DNA from 3 places in the Shewanella sp. M16 genome. Region 2 is predicted to be linked to each of the others. Evidence: predicted binding sites of a transcription regulator. Region 2 holds the regulator's gene; each other region holds the start of a gene.

Region 1 (6,558 bases), on a different contig from region 2:
GACTTTATCGCTAAGTTTAATCCCGACGAACTGGCCGCTGCTGTGAATAAGCATTTAAGTTTGTAATTGATGTAGGTTAGTACCTAGATACGCCTTACGCTATAATCTCGACTTTATAACATGATGGTTTCGCACTGATTTTGGTGCTTGCTATAGGATTTAGGATGTGAATGTGCCAAATAAATCACTCGCTGAGGCTGAATATAATCAATTTAGGTTGTTCTTAGAGCAACACAGCGGCATCGTACTGGGTGAAAATAAGCAATATCTTGTGCGCAGTCGTCTTGCTCCTTTGATGGGCAAATATAACCTGCCATCCTTATCTGATGTGGTTAAGCATTCGATGAAGCCTACTGAGCGTGCGCTCAGAGCTGAAGTGATCGATGCTATGACGACCAATGAAACCCTTTGGTTCCGTGATCGTTATCCATTTGAGTTGTTGAATAATGTCCTACTACCTGAATACAGTCGTCTGGGGCGTCCGCTTAAAATTTGGTCTGCGGCTTGCTCGTCAGGCCAAGAGCCATACTCATTGGCTATGACTATTCTTGAGTATCAACAGAAGAAGCCTGGTGCCTTGGCTGGTAGTGCTTCTATTCAAGCAACGGATTTATCTCCTTCCATGTTGGAACGTTGCAAAAATGCCGAGTACGATAGTTTGGCATTAGCGCGTGGTTTATCTGAAGAACGTAAGCGTCAGTTTTTTGATGCATTACCTTCAGGCAATATGAAGTTAAAGGACAATGTGAAGCGGTTGGTGAACTTTAGAGCGCATAATTTACTCGAGAGTTATAGTCTGCTTGGCAAGTTCGACATTATCTTTTGCCGCAATGTGCTGATTTATTTTGCACCAGAGGCAAAGGCAAAAATTTTGCGGCAATTCGCTGCCGCTCTCAATCCCAAAGGGATTTTATTTCTCGGTGCATCAGAATCTATCGCTGGTTTAACGGACGAGTTTGATATGGTTCGTTGTAACCCTGGCATTTATTACCAGAAAAAGACTTAACTCAGCCGCTCTAAAGAAAATTACCGACAATTGTCGGTAATTTTTTACCCATCACTTGCTCATCCTTGTTGTTATTCTCAAAATTTTCCTGATGTTGGCACATGAATTGCTTTATTTTCGTGAGAACACGAGGAGGCAATTTTATGGCGATCAATTTTGATAATGCACTGGGTGTGCATCAATACACTCTCGGTATTAGAGCGCAGCGGGCTGAAGTCATTTCAAGCAATATCGCTAACGCAGATACGCCACATTACAAAGCCCGCGATGTTGATTTTTCTGCGGCAATGCAGGCCGCTCGAGGCCAACAGCAGCAGCGAAATAGTCTTGAAATGCAAGAGCCAGATAAGCATTTTGGGCTTGCGGAGTTGACTGGGCAATTTGTTAAGTTCCGTGTGCCAAATCAACCCGATACCGGTGATGGTAATACTGTTGATATCCAACAGGAACAATCGGCATTCATGCAAAATGCACTTGAATATCAAATGTCGCTAGGTTTTTTAGACAGTAAGTTTAGTGGCATGAAGAAAGCGTTGAGAGGGGATTAATCATGAGTTTATTTAGCATATTTGATGTTGCTGGCTCGGGAATGTCTGCTCAATCGGTCAGGCTAAACACCACCGCGAGCAACATAGCCAACGCGGATTCCGTCTCGAGTAGTGTAGATAAGACCTATCGTTCTCGTCATCCCATTTTTGAAGCCGAAATGGCTAAGGCCCAAAGTCAGCAACAAGCCTCTCAAGGTGTAGCTGTAAAAGGCATTGTAGAAAGTGATAAACCACTACTGAAAGAATACTCGCCCGATCATCCAATGGCGGATGCGGACGGCTTTATTTATAAACCGAATGTTAATGTCATGGAAGAAATGGCAGATATGATTTCTGCTTCGCGCTCATATCAAATGAATGTTCAAGTCGCTGAAGCAGCTAAGTCTATGCTGCAACAAACACTTGGGATGGGTAAATAACATGTGTTACTTAGGAGGTAAGCTGTGAGCCTCATTAATCAAATTAACCAAGCGTCGGCGCAGACGGCTCAAAATAAGAGTCAGCCAAATGCCGTTACGACGAATTCATCAACCAGCTCAACGGGTAATCCGTTTCTTGATGGCATACGTTTGCCAAAAGAGTCAATAGTACCGGAAGCAAAAAGCCAGCAGTTAACTCAAGATGACTTTTTCTCGTTATTAAGCCAACAGTTATCGATGCAAGATCCCTTTAAGCCCGTCGACAACGACCAAATGATTGCGCAGATGGCATCATTCTCGACGGTTGATGGTATTACTAAGTTGAATAAGGAAATCGTTAATTTAAACGGTGTTATGACATCAAGCCAAGCATTACAGGCATCAGGACTTGTTGGTCGCAAGGTGTTGATCCCAACTGATACAGGTAACATTTCAGCTGAAAGCCCAACAATAAAAGGTGTGATTAGCACGCCAGCTAAAATTCCTGAAGTTACTGTACGTGTTGAGGATGAGAAAGGCCAAGTTGTGACCACCTTTAAAGTTGATGGCAGTAAGGGGGGCAATGTCGATGTTAACTGGGATGGCCTCGATAAAGATGGAAACCCTGTAACCACAGGTAACTATACGATCAAGGCGAGTGGTTTAGTGGATGGGAAATCCCAAGAATTGCCAGTCTCGACCTATGCTCATGTGACCAGCGTTTCTCTCGGTACGGCCAGTACTGGCGCGATTCTTAACTTGAGAGGCGGTATGGGCATCAAGTTAACCGATGTGTTAGCTGTGTCTGAAACCTAAGTTTGCATAAAAGAATTTTTGCAGTATCCGAATTGAGCGTAAGTTGCTCATAAATGAATTGAGTCAAGTGTAGAGGTGAATTATGTCGTTTAACATTGCATTGAGTGGCATTTCTGCCGCGCAGAAAGATTTAAACACTACGGCGAATAACATTGCTAATGCGAACACCATTGGCTTTAAAGAGTCCCGTGCTGAATTTGCGGATGTTTACGCTAATTCTATTTTTTCAAATGCTAAAACTGCTGTCGGTGGTGGTGTTGCTACGAGTCAAGTGGCACAGCAATTCCATCAAGGTAGCTTACAGTTGACGAATAACTCCCTTGATATGGCGATTAAAGGTGGTGGCTTTTTTGTTACTGCCTCTGAACTGGGTACATTAGACCACTCGTTTACCCGTGCTGGAGCATTTAAGGTCGATAAAAATAATTACATGGTTGATTCTGCTGGTAATTATTTGCAAACTTTCCCAGTGGATAAAGATGGGAACTCAACATCAGTGAGTTTAACGACGGCTAAGCCGGTACAAATACCAGACACTGCAGGTAGCCCTGTAAAGACTGAGAATGTTACTTTACAAATGAACTTAAATGCTAAGGAAAGTGCACTCGACCCCGCGGCATTCGATCCTTTAGATGCAAAAACCTACAATAACGTTACATCAATGACAATTTATGACTCACTCGGTGAGCCACATATTATGACCACTTATTTTGTTAAGCCCAAAGATGGTTCGTACAATGGTGAGAACAATTGGGTGGCTTACTATGCTGTTGATGGAAAACAAGTCGATCTAGCTGGTCCTGCTGGTACTTATCAAACAGATACCACAGGAGATGGTACACCTGATGCAACGGGCACGGCTCAAACTGCTGGTGGTTGGAAAGGCTCTGTCCTCAAGTTTAATTCTGTTGGTGTCTACACTGGTAGTGATCCTGCTATAGTCAAGACTGAGGCTTTGGGCGTCAGTGGTGCGGGTGTTTTAGGGGCTGGTGCCGATGGTACTCAAGATTTGACTGTGAAGTTTAATGCCCCAACGCAATATGCGGCTCCTTTTGGTGCAACTGAGTTGACGCAAGATGGTACAACTGTAGGTCGCTTAACTAACGTTGAAATCGGTGAAGATGGTTTAGTGACCGCGAGTTATTCTAATGGTTCAACCGTGCCTTTAGCACGGGTTGCTTTAGTTCGTTTTGCTAACGAACAAGGTTTAACGCAAGTGGGTAATACGTCGTGGAAGGCTAGTTTGAACTCTGGTCCAGCGTTAGCGGGTGAGGCAAATAGTGGAACTTTTGGTAGCATCAGTTCATCGGCGTTAGAGCAATCTAACATTGATTTAACGACTGAACTGGTCGATTTAATTTCGGCGCAGCGTAACTTCCAAGCGAACTCCCGTACCCTTGAAGTGAATAACACGCTGCAACAAACCGTATTACAAATCCGCTAATCATTACTTTATTTAACTAAGTGTTGCCGCCAGTGGCAACACTTAGCCTTTATCCTGCCGTCAACTCACTTCATTTCTTTATTCTTCAATTTTATCAGTAAATTAAAATCAATTTTTATTGGCACGATGCTTGCTTTGATATCGTCATGTAGAAAATTTGACGGAGCAGTCTGTGGACAAATTCCTTTATGTCGCCATGAGTGGCGCTAAGCAAAATATGAATGAGCTGGCACTCCGTGCGAACAACTTAGCCAATGCTAATACCGATGGTTTTAAATCAGATATGGCGCAGGCCAGATCGATGCAAGCCTTCGGTGAAGGGTTGCCTTCAAGGGTGTTTGCGATGACAGAATCTCCGTCAGCTAATTTTCGCTCTGGTCCGATTAAAACCACTGGACGGGATCTCGATGTTGCCATTAAAGGTGATGGCTGGTTTGCCGTTCAGGCGAAAGATGGCAGTGAAGCTTATACCCGTTCCGGTAGTCTCAGTTTCGATGCGACGGGCATGTTGTATAACGACAGAGGCAATCCCGTGATGGGGGACGCTGGCCCGATAGTGCTGCCATTACCTATTGATAAAGTGTCAATTTCACAGGATGGCATAGTGTCTGTTCGCCCTCAAGGGGCGACTGCTGAAGTAATAGAAGAAGTGGCGAGATTGAAGTTAGTCAATCCCGGCAATGCGCAGATGATGCGTGGTGAAGATGGATTATTTCGACAAATGTCAGGTGAACCTGCACCAGCTGACCCTTTCGTCGCAGTTGAAAGTGGCGCCGTAGAGGGCAGTAATGTTAACCCTGTTGATGAAATGGTGTCTTTAATTGATCTTCAGCGGCAGTTTGAATTGCAAGTCAAGATGATGAAAACCGCGGAAGAGAATGATCGCGCTTCATCTTCATTAATGCGTATTAGTTAGGAGATAGATTATGCATCCGGCGTTATGGATTAGTAAAACTGGCTTAGACGCACAGCAAACTGATATTTCAGTGATTTCAAACAACGTAGCGAACGCTAGCACTGTGGGCTACAAAAAAAGCCGCGCAGTATTTGAAGATTTACTCTATCAAACAGTTAACCAAGCGGGTGGTGTTAGTGCTTCTAACACTAAGTTACCCAACGGATTAAACATCGGTGCGGGTACGAAAGTCGTCGCCACTCAAAAAATGTTTACTCAGGGTAACATGCTGACGACGGATAACTCACTGGATCTCATGATTGAAGGTCCTGGATTTTTTGAAATCCAGCTCCCTGATGGAACCACTGCTTATACTCGAAATGGTCAGTTTACCTTAGACGATACGGGTCAGATTGTGACGCCAGGTTCTGGCTATTTGCTACAACCCGCGATCACTATTCCTGATAATGCGACCAGTATTACCGTTTCAGCAGAGGGTGAAGTTTCAGTAAAAACGCCGGGTACCGCTGAGAACCAAGTCGTGGGTCAGTTGACTATGACGGATTTTATTAATCCATCGGGTCTAGATCCTATGGGACAAAACTTATATACGGAAACCGGTGCGAGCGGCACGCCAATTCAAGGTACCGCTTCGTTAGATGGCATGGGAGCGATTCGTCAAGGCGCCTTAGAAACCTCTAATGTTAACGTGACTGAGGAACTGGTTAACCTTATCGAAAGTCAGCGTATTTACGAGATGAACTCCAAAGTGATTTCAGCGGTAGATCAGATGCTGTCTTATGTGACTCAGAATTTATAGAGGCAAACATCATGGCTAGATATCTTGTGTTGGCCGTCGCGTTATTGCTTGCAGCCTGTAGCTCGACGCAAAAGAAACCCCTTGCGGATGATCCCTTTTACGCGCCGGTATACCCAGAGGCGCCGCCGACAAAAATTGCCGCAACTGGCTCTATTTATCAAGACAGTCAAGCATCTAGTTTGTATTCGGATATACGCGCCCACAAAGTTGGCGACATTATCACTATCGTATTGAAGGAATCGACTCAAGCTAAGAAGAGTGCAGGCAATCAGATCAAAAAAGGCTCAGATATGAGCTTAGATCCCATCTTTGCAGGTGGTAGTAATGTGTCCATTGGCGGAGTGCCAATTGATTTGCGTTACAAAGATAGTATGAACACTAAGCGTGAATCGGATGCGGATCAGAGCAATAGTCTAGATGGCAGCATCTCGGCAAACGTGATGCAAGTGCTGAACAACGGCAGTTTAGTGATCCGTGGTGAAAAATGGATTTCAATTAATAATGGTGATGAGTTTATTCGTGTCACTGGTCTCGTTCGCTCGCAGGACATAAAACCCGATAACACTGTCGATTCAACGCGAATGGCTAATGCCCGTATCCAATACAGTGGCACAGGCACTTTCGCAGATGC
Region 2 (6,558 bases):
AGCGGCGAAGAGCTCAAAGCCTTCCATACCCGTGACGGTTATGGCGTGCGCTCACTACTCACCAGTGGTTTCAACCTCGCCGTGATCACAGGACGTCAATCCAAAATCGTTGAAAACCGTATGACAGCCCTTGGTGTTACCCATATTTACCAAGGCGTAGACAATAAGTTCGAGCCCTATGAAGCATTGCTCGCACTTTATGGTGTCACCCCAGAAGAAGTGGCTTATATCGGTGATGATATTGTCGATCTCCCCGTGATGAATGTCGTCGGTTTAGCGGTCAGTGTTGCTGACGGCCACCCCTATGTACGCCAACACGCCCATTTTGTGACTACGCTCAATGGTGGCCACGGTGCACTGCGTGAACTCACAGATCTGTTACTCCTAAGTCAAAATAAATTCACTTCGGCCCATGGAATGAGTATATGAGTCGTGTGACACTCGCAATTATCGCTTTTTTTGGAACTGCACTAGCGCTTTACTGGCAGGTCCAGAACAAACACAGCGGTGATTCCGATAACAGAGTAAAAGATCAAAATACCCCAGATTTCATCGTTGAAGATCTGCGCAGTGTTGAGTTCAATGAGCAAGGACTAGTGAATAGCCGTGTGACGGCGAAACACATGGAACATTATGATTCAACGAATCAAACTTTCTTTACTCAACCTGTTTATCTTGTTTATCCAGACCAAGGTAAAGCACAATGGCAGCTCAGGGCAGATCAGGGCAAGCTAAACAAGGAAACTGGCAAGGTTGTATTAGAAAATAATGTTATTATCGATGCCATTAGCCCAGAAGAACCGATTCAGACCTTGTCCACCAGTTATCTGGAACTCGATCTCAACACTATGATAATGACCTCTGACCGTACCATTTACGTCACAGGGAAAGATTTTAATATTCAAGGCCAAGGCCTTTATGCCGACCTCAACGCGCAAGAAGTGCAATTGACCAGTCAGGTAGTAGGAACATATGAAGCAAAATAACGTATTACTTGCCAGCCTAATGCTAATTATGAGCATGAGTGCTTTCGCGAAAGTCGGCGACTTAAAGCAAGAAGTCAAAATTAAAGCTGTGAGCCAAACTGCGGATATCAAAAACAACCAGATCATCTTCTTTGGTCCGGTGGAAGTTACCCAAGGCTCAATAAAAATCCAAGCAAATGAACTGCGTGCATTTTCCGCTGAAGGTGAAAATAGCAAAACTTTGGTCGCCACAGGCAACCCTGCTACGTATAGCCAGATATTAGACGATGGCCGTCCTGCATCGGCTAGCGCGAAAGAAATTCGTTACGATATGGCAAGCCGCACCTTAACGCTGAAAGGTATGGCGTCATTAGATCAAGCGGGTAGCCAAGTTACAGGCAATTTAATCCGCTATAACATGATTCAACAGAAATTGATGGCCGAGAGTACTGGCAGTGGTGACGATCGCGTGATCACTATTATTCAGCCTGAAAACTATCAAGATGATGCTAAATCAGACGCTCCGGCGGATAAACCTGTAAAAAAGCAGGACTCTAAATGACCCAAATCACCTTAAGAGCACAAAATCTGGCGAAAAGTTACAAGAGTCGCCAAGTGGTTAAAGACGTCAGTCTGACGGTAAAAACCGGTCAAGTCGTTGGCCTACTCGGTCCAAACGGTGCAGGTAAAACCACGACCTTTTACATGGTTGTCGGGCTAGTGAAGAGCGATAAGGGACATATCTTTATCGACGATGATGATTTAACCGCAGATCCTATGCATCTGCGTGCCCGCAAAGGCATAGGTTACTTACCGCAGGAAGCCAGTATCTTTCGTAAGCTAACTGTTCATGACAACATCATGGCCGTACTGCAAACTCGTAAAGAACTTAAAAACGAAGAACGAGAAGAAGAACTAGAACATCTGCTCGAAGAGTTTCATATCACCCACATCCGTGACAGCCAAGGCATGTCATTGTCGGGTGGCGAACGTCGTCGCGTCGAAATTGCGCGGGCTTTAGCCGCTAATCCTAAGTTCATTTTGCTCGATGAACCGTTTGCCGGCGTCGATCCTATTTCGGTTATCGACATCAAGAAGATTATCGAACAACTCAAAAGTCGCGGCCTTGGCGTACTGATCACAGACCATAATGTCCGCGAGACATTAGATGTATGTGAACATGCTTATATTGTGAGTCACGGAAACCTGATTGCCGAAGGAACTCCAGCAGAGATCTTAGACAATCAGCAAGTTAGGGCTGTGTACTTAGGTGAACAATTCAGGCTATAGTTAATCGAGCGAAGCCAATGGAGGCAATTTATACCGCCATTGGGCTTCACTCAAGATAATAATAAGCGACCTCATCCAACAATAATAACGTAGGGATCAGCGGTAACATGAAAGCGTCACTCCAGCTCAAACTGGGTCAACAGTTAACCATGACGCCACAACTACAACAGGCTATACGTCTGTTGCAACTGTCGTCATTAGAACTGCAGCAAGAGATCCAGCAAGCATTAGATTCTAATCCCCTTCTCGAGCTGGAAGAGGATCAATTCGACGCCACTAAAAACCCTGTAAACCAAACGCTATCCGATACGGATTTCAGTGAATCTAGCACTCTGCCACCAGAAAAAGACAGCTCCACCATAGACACGGCAGAGTCGCTAACCAAAGAATCCATGCCCGATGAGCTCCCCATGGACACCACATGGGATGAAGTGTTTACCGCCTCCCCAAACTCAGGCCCCGGCGGCAGTCGTGAAGACGATATGCCCTTCCAAGGCGAGACCAGTGAAGGGTTGTACGAACACTTAGAATGGCAAAAAAACCTCACGCCGTTTTCTGAAACCGATTTAGCCATTGCCACCGCCATTATTGATGCCATCGACGATCAGGGCTATCTCACCCAAAGCACTGAAGAAATTCTCGAAGCCATGGGCAATCCTGAAGTTGAGCTTGACGAAGTCGAAGCCGTACTCAAGCGTATTCAGCATTTTGATCCCATAGGCGTTGCCGCCCGCGATTTAAGTGAATGCCTGCTGATCCAACTGTCGCATTTCGCCGCTGATACTCCCAACCTAGAAAACGCCCGTATGCTGATCAAAGATCATTTAGATCTGATCGCCGCCCGAGACTTTAGGTTATTGATGCGTAAGACTAAATTAAAAGAAGATGAATTAAGGGATGGTATAGCACTTATCCAAACCCTCAATCCTCGCCCAGGTTTGTTGATCACGCCCAATAATGACGAATACGTTATCCCAGATGTGTCTGTGTCGAAGAAAAATGGCCGCTGGGTTGTTGAGCTTAATCCTGACTGCATGCCCAAAATCAATGTAAATCAACATTATGCTTCTATGGCACGCAGTACCAAAAACCAAGCCGATAGCCAATTTATTCGCGGCCATCTGCAAGAGGCTAAATGGTTTATTAAGAGCCTAGAAAGCCGTAACGATACTTTGCTTAAAGTTGCTAATTGCATAGTGCAATATCAGCAAGGTTTCTTTGAGTACGGTGAAGAAGCCATGAAGCCTATGGTGCTTAACGATATTGCCGAAGCGGTAGAAATGCATGAGTCCACCATCTCACGGGTCACAACTCAAAAATACATGCATACCCCTAAGGGACTTTTTGAACTAAAATACTTCTTCTCTAGCCACGTCGGTACTGACGATGGTGGTGAGTGCTCATCCACAGCAATCAGAGCCTTTATAAAGAAACTGGTGGCAGCGGAAAACCAGAAAAAACCATTAAGCGATAGTAAGATGGCACAACTTCTGGCAGAACAAGGGATCAACGTAGCCCGCAGAACCATTGCGAAGTACCGAGAGGCTATGCTTATTCCACCTTCTAATCAGCGTAAAAGTTTATAACCTACAGTGGATATCGGAGGACGTTTCTATGCAAATAAACCTAAGTGGGCACCATATCGAAATTACCGAATCGTTACGTGCATATGTAGAAGAAAAGTTTTCAAAACTTGAACGCCATTTCGAACAGATCAATAATGTGCACGTTGTGCTCAATGTTGAGAAAATGCAACAGATTGCCGAAGCGAGAATAAACCTCATAGGTGGTGAAGTTTTTGCTACTTCAGAGCATGCTGACATGTATGCCGCTATAGACGCCCTGATTGACAAGCTTGACCGTCAGGTTATTAAACACAAAGAGAAGTTAACAAAACACTAATAATGGAACTTTGTACCATACTGCGGCCGGAGTGCACTACCTGCGCCACTCCGGGCAGCAAGAAAAAGGTACTGGAACTCATCAGCGACTTAGTCGCTGCCCAGTACCCGACCCTCTCATCTCAAGAGATATTCGAAAGCCTAGTGGCGCGCGAAAAGATGGGGAGCACAGGTATAGGTAACGGCATCGCCATTCCACATGGTCGACTAGCCGATATAGATCAGCCCATTGCCATACTAATTAAGTGTGAAGAGCCGATAGCATTTGATGCTATCGATAAGCAACCTGTTGATATTTTATTTGCACTACTGGTGCCTGCAGACCAATGTCAGCAGCACTTAAGTACCTTGTCTTGCATGGCCGAAAAGCTGAGCGACAAGCAAATATTAAAGCAATTACGCAAGACGCATGATGAAACGGAACTCTATCAGGTAATCACTGGATGAAACTGGTCATAGTGTCGGGCCGCTCAGGCTCAGGCAAATCTGTCGCCCTTAGGGTACTCGAAGATCTCGGCTATTATTGTGTCGATAACCTTCCCTTGCCATTGATTGGCAGTTTGCTTGAGCAACTCAAAGGCAGTAACGATCTCGTCGCCATCAGTGTCGACGTGCGTAACATGCCTGAGCAGGATAAGGTCTTAGTGAAACAACTCGCTAGCCTACCACCAGATACTGAGTTAACGAGCTTCTTCCTTAACTCCAGCGATAAAATTCTGCTCAAGCGTTACAGCGAAACCCGTCGTTTGCATCCTTTGTCGAAGAGCCGAGTCTCTTTGCAAGAAGCGATAAAGCTGGAGGGAAAACTGCTCGAGCCTATGTCAAAACTGGTCGATCACTACATAGATACGTCGAATTTGAATATCTATGATTTAAGTGACCAAGTCAGACAAATTCTCCTTGGTAGTGTCGATAAAGAACTCGTGATCAACTTCGAGTCCTTTGGCTTTAAGCACGGAATGCCCACCGAAGCCGACTTTATGTTCGATGTGCGCTTTCTGCCCAATCCCCACTGGGAGCTGGCGCTGCGGCCATTGACTGGCTTAGATGAACCCGTAGCTGAGTTCTTAAATCGCCAACCACTGGTCAATAAGTTCATCTGGCAAATCGAAAATTTACTGGAGACTTGGCTGCCGCACCTCGAGCGTAACAATCGCAGTTATTTAACTGTGGCCATTGGCTGCACAGGTGGACAGCACAGATCGGTTTACGTCGCAGAGCAATTGGCAAAACGCTTTAGTAACGGTAAACATAAAGTTTATGCCCGTCATCGAGAGCTCAACAATGCCAAAGCTTGAACGTCAGATAACTATCTGTAATAAGCTCGGTTTACATGCCCGTGCCGCCACTAAGTTGGTGGTACTGGCTTCCGAGTTTGATGCGACCATCACCTTAATCCAAGGCGATAAACAAGCATCGGCCGCCAGTGTACTTGGCTTACTGATGCTTGAAACTGGTATGGGTAAAACCATTAAGCTGATCGCCGAAGGCCCAGATGCAGAGCCGGCTCTCGATGCCATTTGTGCCTTAATCGACGCTAAGTTTGACGAAGCCTGTTAGTTTCACTTCACACTAAGCACTTCATCGTTAGTTTCACTTCATGTCTAGTTTAAAAAACTTGCCATTCACACATGGCAAAACATTTGTCGCTCGACGATACAAGCCACTGGCGATTACACTAGCGGTCATTGCGCTGGCGCTGGCCTTAACCTTACCTTAGCCGTCTTAATCTATGTCATCGACTGACGCTTAGTCACCGCTAAATCCTAGCCCAACACTAAGATCTCAAACCAATTTGCCGCACAATGGAGGACAAATGCCCGTAGATAATGCAGAAAACGATCACACCGGACATAGTCTTGACCAGTTAAACCAAGCGCTTAGCAGCGGCATGTTCGTACACGTGCGTAATATGCTGCAAAAAATGGCCGCCTCAGATATCGCGCTGATCTTAGAATCATCACCGCCAAGTGCCAGACAAGTATTGTGGCAGCTCATCGATCAGGAACAAATAGGCGACATACTCGATGAGTTGAGTGAAGAACTCAAAGACCCACTTATCCGCAGCATGAGCCCTGAGCGAGTCGCGAAAGCGACAGCAAGCATGGACACCGACGATCTCGCCTATATTCTGCGAAGTCTACCCGACGCAGTTTACAAACAAGTGCTGCAGTCGATGACGGAACAAAATCGCCTGAGGGTAGAACAAGCCCTATCTTATCCAGATGAGACCGCCGGCAGCTTGATGAACACAGATACAGTCACCTTAAGACCCGATGTGAATATCGATGTGGTGCTGCGCTATCTTCGGCAAAGGGGCAACCTACCCGATACCACAGATACCTTATATGTGGTCGACAAACAGGACAAAGTCCTTGGCGGTGTTAGGCTGGCAGATCTGC
Region 3 (6,558 bases), on a different contig from region 2:
TAAACAAACAGAATCTGTGGTGTTGCCAGCCTTAATTCATTCTGAGCAAAACATTTACCAGTTTCATTTAAGTGCAGATGAGCCGAACTTTATCACTTTGCAGTCCTGTATCGGTGAAGTGCAGTCCTGTACTTTAGGTCAGGATTTAGCGGGCAAAATTTTACTGATCCCAAGTGCGGATCCAGGCTATGACTGGATTTTCTCTCAGGGCATTATTGGTTTTATTACCAAATATGGCGGAGTGAATTCTCATATGGCCATAAGGGCTGCAGAGCTGAATATGCCGGCCATTATTGGCGCAGGTGAAAAGCTATATCGCCAATGTGAGCAGGCCAGAACACTGGAGTTGGATTGCAGCCAACGGCTGGTCAGGGTGTTGCAGTGAAGCTGGTGCTGGTCAGCCAAAGGGTTGAAGTCAATACAGCAACAACAGAACGCAGAGATATGCTGGATCAACGCTGGGCTTTGTTGTTGGCGCAAGCTGGTTTTATCGCCATGCCGGTGCCAAATCTGTTGCCACTTACGACTGAAAGCTTTTCAGGGCTGACTATCGCAGGTGTGGTGCTGAGTGGTGGCAATGATCTGGTGGCATACGGCGGTGATGCACCTGAACGGGATGCTCAGGAATCTACACTTCTGGAGTTAGCCAGGCTACAGCAGTGGCCGGTATTGGGGATTTGCCGTGGTATGCAACTGCTGACTCACTCTACAGGTGGCCAGTTGCAGCAGATTGGTGGCCATGTGGCGGTGCGGCATCAGCTGAATTTTGCCGGGCAGAATCGTTCTGTAAACAGCTTTCACCGCTGGGCTTGTCTGCCGGACTTGCAGCAATGGCAGGTGACAGCACAAAGTGCGGATCAGAGTATTGAGGCGATAGCGCACCGCAGCTTACCCTGGTGTGGCTGGATGTGGCATCCGGAGCGTGAAGCTGAGTTTCATCCGCAGGATGTGCAATTTATCCATGATTTTTTTTCGGGCTCTGCTTCATGAACCAAGTAAAAACAAAAGCATTAATTCTTGCTGCCGGACAAGGCAGCCGATTACGACCTTTTACTCAGTCTGCTCCTAAAGCCATGGTGCCTTTTGCTGATGTGCCTTTATTTGATTACCAACTGGCGGTGTTACGCCATTGTGGTATTGAACAAATTGCGGTTGTTACCGGGTACTGTGCTGAAACACTCGCTGCTTATCCGCTGCCGCAGTTTTATAACGCAGAACATCTGAGCACCAATATGGTGTACAGCTTGTTTTGTGCCGAAGACTTTATGGCAGGCAATGAGGATCTGTTGATTTGTTATTCCGACATTTTGTATCAACAGCAATTGATAGAGCAGTTACTGGCCACAGAAGCTGATGCTGCTGTAGTGGCTGATTTAAACTGGTTTAAACTCTGGAGCTGCAGAATGGATGACCCTTTATCCGACGCTGAGAGTTTTAAAGTCAAAGAGGGGTACCTGCTGGAATTAGGCAAAAAAGCATCTTCGCTGGATGATATCAGTGCGCAGTATACGGGTTTGATTAAAATCTCAGCCAGCCGCCTTGCCGATTTTATTCAGTGTTATCGTAGTTTGCCGGAAGACAGACTTTATGACGGTAAAACTAAAAGCCAGATGTTTATGACCAGTTTGCTGCAACTGATGATAGAGCAGGGCTGGCGTATTAAACCGGCCTATTGCAAAGGCGGCTGGCTGGAAATTGATACTGTGGAGGATCTGACTCAGTATCAGCAGATGGAGGCTGAGGGGCGCCTTTTGACTGAGCTGGCACTGGATATCCCTATGCTGAAAAATCTGCTGTTACAGGGTAAAGCTAGCCTATATCAGGACTAGTCACTATATTTTTACAATCTCCGTTATACTCTAGTCCTTTTTCAGGTCGTTAGTTGCCTTGCAGCATGCTAGGCAGTTCATATTCTAAATAATCTGCTAGTGCTAGCCAATCATAACGCTCCTGTGCCGCTAATATTGCGGGGAGCATAAGGGTGATTTCATCGGCTTGAGGCGCACTCTTTAGTATCGGCTCTAAGAGATTGAGACATTCACGGAATTGCTGTGAAGCTTCAGCCTCTCGCCCAAGTCTAAATTTATGGGCGGTAGCGATAAGTTTTGCAATAAGTGAATAAACAAGATCATTTGTCATTTGATAAATGCCTTATACTGAGCGCCATGGATCCTTGCTCCATCCAAACTCGATTGATAAAACTTAACATTATGTTTTGATTGAATATAGTGTTCAAGACTGCGCAAATATCCCCTAAAATTTAAATCAGTTGGCACTCTTTCACCATGACCGTTAATGAGCCAATGCTTTGCATTATTGACTTTGGGCCCCAGAGCCCCGTCAGGCCAAAATGCATGGGTTTTATTATTGGCATAACAGAAATCACAACCAAATAGGGATATTTGGTAGGCCCCTAAATACACGGCGAGATCGACGGCCGGATGAACGACACTGCCATTGGTAAATAATCGCTTCTTAGGAATTTTCTTCGCTAAATCATCATAGAGAGAGCTACTCGAATAAGCACAATACTTGGGGCCCTGCCATTGTGCGAGGATCAGAGGATTAATTTTGGGAAAGTAGACTAAGGTGACATGCCTTGTCTGTTCCATGGGGAAATGGTCTGGACGGATCTTAGGATCTATACTCAAAATAATATCAGGTAGTATATCGTGCTGAAGTAAAGCCTTAAATGAGGTATCAACTGCAATAATCAGTTGTCTCAATGATACTGGCTGTTGCGCTAATTCGAATAAATATGAATAGTGATCCTCGAGGGTAGGGCCCGAACCTATGACAATACAGTGTGAATTTCTATGGGTATTTAAGAGTAGTGCAGCATCAGGATCGTTTAATACACTGGGAATATTGGCATTAATTCTTGCCAATGACGTTTCATCAACCGTGTGTTTTTGATTCGCAAAATTGCGGTTGAGTTCGTAGACGAGCAAATCTCGAGTAATGGCATTCTCATTACTGGTCAAAATTAACTCTGGCGTAATCGCAATATAGGGATAAACTAAGGTTTTATTTGCATGTTCCTTTAAACTAACTTTTGGATGCTTTAACCATTCGCTTTGATCTGTGTAACTGATGAGGAGGGCAAAAACGCTGAGGTTTAAAATGCAAACATCAATTGAAAGATACTGTGGATTATCGATAAGTAAACTTGGTACATCTCCCATACCGACACCGTAGACGGTTACGTGAGTTGCATCTGCAGGTAATGTACTGATAAAGAGCCGTGCTTCGGCGATGCGGTCATGACGACTACTGAGCTGAATACCATTAACACTGATAGTTTGATTACGACCGTTGATAAGGTGAGCATCTAATTCATTGATGGTTTGGTTTTTAATCGCAGCAGCTACGATAGGCCAACGCTTAACGATAATATTGAGATTAGACGCAAATAGCTCGGTCATTCCGTTTCTCCGGAAGATTTCTGGGAGTTTGATATCACCAAGGTCACTATCTGGTCTCTCCACAGGGACTCGAACCCCGATCGGCCGCTTAGGAGGCGGCTGCTCTATCCTGTTGAGCTATGAAGAGACGACAGTGATTATACTGGTTTTATCTTTGATTAAAAGGCTTATGATTTAGTTGCTTAAATCTTAAGCGCTATGTCGTTTATCTGTACATTGTAGGCGGCATTTTGGTCTACAAGTACTGCGGTGGCGCTTTCTTCGCTTACTTGCTCAATTTTTACCGTTGCACGACTTTTGGTCGCGACGGCGCGCATTTCATTGAGTCTATCGGGTAAGTTTTGTTGTAATACTACTTGGAATTTATCACCGACACGAATGCCATGTTTACGGCCTAGATTTAATATAATCCTGTCTGCTTGTCGGCTAACGACTTGGCCAAGTAATGGCCTGCAATTAAGTGTGCTGTCTAAATCTCGGGTAGCTTGCAATATTAATTGAGTAATACTTTTTCCATAGGAGGAACGCCAGAATCTATTACTGTTGGGAGCAATGATAGCCTGTTCTTCAAATTCCCATGGGGCTGATGTGCTGTAGCTTTTGCTCCAGACCTCTTCGCCACTGATCCCATGATAGAGGCTGAGTTTGAATTGAAATTGCCTTAGCGGAGCTTCATCCCAAAATCCTAAGAAGGTGGGTTGTACAGGCTCTATCGATATATCAATGATCTGCGGTTGAAGAATATATTGGCTGTCGGTAATTTCACTGAGCCAGCTTGGGAGTCGATAACCGCGAATATCCACTAGGTCTTGTTCAATATCGAGTCGCTCGTTAGCATGGATGTGACTAAAGCCAGTTGAAGAGTAATCTTCTATAGTGTTCCCTAACGCCTCTGAAATGACCTCTTCAAAGCCTGAAAGTTGTCCATATCTAAGCTGAGAACGATCTTTTATTTGTGTTTGAGGTATTAAAATAGCGGCCTTTAATTGGCCATTAGGACACTGTTGTGTTGGATCATCATTTAGATCGAGGCGTAGGGATACATATATTTTATTTCCCTGAATTTGTTCACTAACGAGTTGGATGTTTATGGCTTGGGCGTTGCGATTTATCGCAAAGTTATTTTGTGTGAGGTTACCATTAGAGGTTTGTTGCTCACTGGATATTTGAATACCTGTGCTTAATGTCGCATAGCTAACAGCTTGATTAATTGCTTCTTCCCTTGCTTGAGCTGTATTACCATTGATAATAGTTGCTTCTCCGCTGGCTTCTATCCATTCGGCTCTGGTGGGCAAAGAAAGTAGTAAAAGGCTCAAAATGATGAGCGAAGCTGAACCTGGTATGTGCATCAATTCAATCCTTATCGCTAAGCTAATGGCGATATTACCAATCGAGCCAGTTTTCTGACTCTTAATCTAATATGTCAATAAAGCAAATTTCGTGCCTGAGTATGAGAACTTTTGATAAAGTTTCCATTGTTACAGTCGATATACTGCGTAATAGAAGAATATTGTCGGACTGAGGTTAATATTGGTCCAAAGATTGCTGGTTTTTGTTACTCATTAAAAATTTGAAGCTTAGAAAGTGAGTCACTTGACTGCCAATGCACCCATAGATGAGGTAAATCCAATGCTAAAGCGTGTGATTATTCCCTTAACATTGATAATGTTAGGTGGATGTGTAGCTAAACCGGTTACGCCGCACAAACCGAGTTTAGTGGATGGCAATGGGTTGCCGCCAACGGCAGTGATCAACCATTTAGCACAGCGAATAGTGACTGAGCTCGTTAAGCAAAATGATGCTTTGCGTGCTGATCAACCTATCGTAGTTGCAACACCAGTATTAGTGGGCGATTTGAATGGCACTAATGCGTTAGCGCAACAGTTACAGCAAGGATTAATGACGTCGCTCCATAGCTTTCAGTTTAATGTGGTGGATTTAAACTTAGCTGATGGCTTGAGAGTCACATCTGACGGGGATTTTATTTTGACGCGAGATTGGCAAAAATTGTCGAAAGATCTTCCTGTTGAGCATCTTGTCGTTTCGACTATGAGCGTAGTAACCAATGGTATGGCGATCAATACTCGGATTGTGAACATTAGTAACAATCGCGTGGTATCGGCATCTCAAACTTTTGTGACTCAAAAAGAGTTGGCAAACTACATGCAGCCTTCGGAGCAAATTGTGTCACAAAATGGCATCTTATATCGTCAGGCGAGTCCAGGCATGAATGAAGTGCGTGTCTTAGGAGATGGAAAATGAAACACTACTTTTTATTACTTATCACGGGGCTAATGCTAACTGGCTGCGCTGCTAAAGATAGATATGTGCAATGGGAAGATGTGCCGCCACCGAGTTTTCCTAAGTTAACGGCTATAGGATATGCGCCGTTAGCGACTCAACCGGCTAAAGAGCAATCACAAAGAGTGTTGATGGCTATGCAGGCATCAAAAATTGTGGCTTATCGTGAATTAGCGGAACAAGTTTATGGGCAGAAAATAACGGCAAACAGCAGTGTCAGTGATTGGATGTTGACGGACGATAATGTCAAAGCGTCAGTTTCTGGCGTGATCCGCGGCGCACGAGTCGTTAAGAGTTATCCAGCAGGCGAGCATTATGTCACTGAGTTAGAACTTGATTTTTCACAGGTTTGGGCGCTTTATCAACAACAAAACCGTCCACAACGAGTGAAGGAAGTGACGTATTTCTAGCGTTTTTGAGAGTATGTTCAACAGCATGTATTGAGCCGCGTATTTACGCGGCTTTTCTTTTTGTACAAGACATTAATATCTAATCAGAGCTTAGAAAAGGGAATGCTAAGTGGGAGTGATGCGCTTGTTAGGCCTTTAAATCATTGCCTAAACTTGAGATAGTCGAGGTCTTGCCTTTATCGTTATAGGTGAGGCTGGAGGCGTTTCTGCTGGCTTGTAAAGCTTGAGCAAAGCGATTTAAACTCGCTAAATTCATCTCAATTAAACTGGCATTTTGTTCGTTTAATTCTTTGCATTCAGTCAATGCGTCTTTGATCTCGGCCATTTTATGCACGAGTTCGACTTGCTGAGTGAGTCGCGATTTATCACTGTGGTTTGCCAGAATATCATCATTAGTCTTTAGTTCTTTCAGACATTGCGAT

The links. Region 2 encodes sigma-54, which starts transcription at its own class of promoters, with help from an activator protein. Its sites were predicted from a motif close to GTTGGCACGNNNNTNGNNT; they were not measured.
Region 1: flgF (flagellar basal-body rod protein FlgF) is a predicted target of sigma-54. The motif match lies at 4,330-4,348, and genes of this name have one in related genera.
Region 3: KFE26_RS15630 (flagellar assembly protein FlgT) is a predicted target of sigma-54. The motif match lies at 4,855-4,873, and genes of this name have one in related genera.

Annotation. Positions count from the first base shown of each region.
Region 1 is NZ_JAGTUL010000023.1:48,230-54,787, reverse strand. Features, by position in the region: gene KFE26_RS15600 (chemotaxis protein CheV) at 1-66, shown strand, start outside; gene KFE26_RS15595 (protein-glutamate O-methyltransferase CheR) at 167-1,006, shown strand; gene flgB (flagellar basal body rod protein FlgB) at 1,150-1,554, shown strand; gene flgC (flagellar basal body rod protein FlgC) at 1,557-1,973, shown strand; gene flgD (flagellar hook assembly protein FlgD) at 1,998-2,768, shown strand; gene flgE (flagellar hook protein FlgE) at 2,851-4,212, shown strand; gene flgF (flagellar basal-body rod protein FlgF) at 4,385-5,128, shown strand; gene flgG (flagellar basal-body rod protein FlgG) at 5,139-5,927, shown strand; gene flgH (flagellar basal body L-ring protein FlgH) at 5,939-6,558, shown strand, end outside.
Region 2 is NZ_JAGTUL010000009.1:124,536-131,093, reverse strand. Features, by position in the region: gene kdsC (3-deoxy-manno-octulosonate-8-phosphatase KdsC) at 1-429, shown strand, start outside; gene lptC (LPS export ABC transporter periplasmic protein LptC) at 426-986, shown strand; gene lptA (lipopolysaccharide transport periplasmic protein LptA) at 973-1,527, shown strand; gene lptB (LPS export ABC transporter ATP-binding protein) at 1,524-2,255, shown strand; gene KFE26_RS08340 (RNA polymerase factor sigma-54) at 2,363-3,841, shown strand; gene hpf (ribosome hibernation promoting factor) at 3,870-4,157, shown strand; gene ptsN (PTS IIA-like nitrogen regulatory protein PtsN) at 4,160-4,603, shown strand; gene rapZ (RNase adapter RapZ) at 4,600-5,454, shown strand; gene KFE26_RS08320 (HPr family phosphocarrier protein) at 5,441-5,716, shown strand; gene mgtE (magnesium transporter) at 5,973-6,558, shown strand, end outside.
Region 3 is NZ_JAGTUL010000023.1:57,088-63,645, reverse strand. Features, by position in the region: gene KFE26_RS15660 (PEP/pyruvate-binding domain-containing protein) at 1-385, shown strand, start outside; gene KFE26_RS15655 (gamma-glutamyl-gamma-aminobutyrate hydrolase family protein) at 352-990, shown strand; gene KFE26_RS15650 (NTP transferase domain-containing protein) at 987-1,829, shown strand; gene KFE26_RS15645 (hypothetical protein) at 1,879-2,139, opposite strand; gene KFE26_RS15640 (motility associated factor glycosyltransferase family protein) at 2,136-3,425, opposite strand; tRNA gene KFE26_RS15635 (tRNA-Arg) at 3,477-3,552, opposite strand; gene KFE26_RS15630 (flagellar assembly protein FlgT) at 3,608-4,774, opposite strand; gene KFE26_RS15625 (FlgO family outer membrane protein) at 5,055-5,687, shown strand; gene KFE26_RS15620 (LPP20 family lipoprotein) at 5,684-6,136, shown strand; gene KFE26_RS15615 (flagella synthesis protein FlgN) at 6,264-6,558, opposite strand, start outside.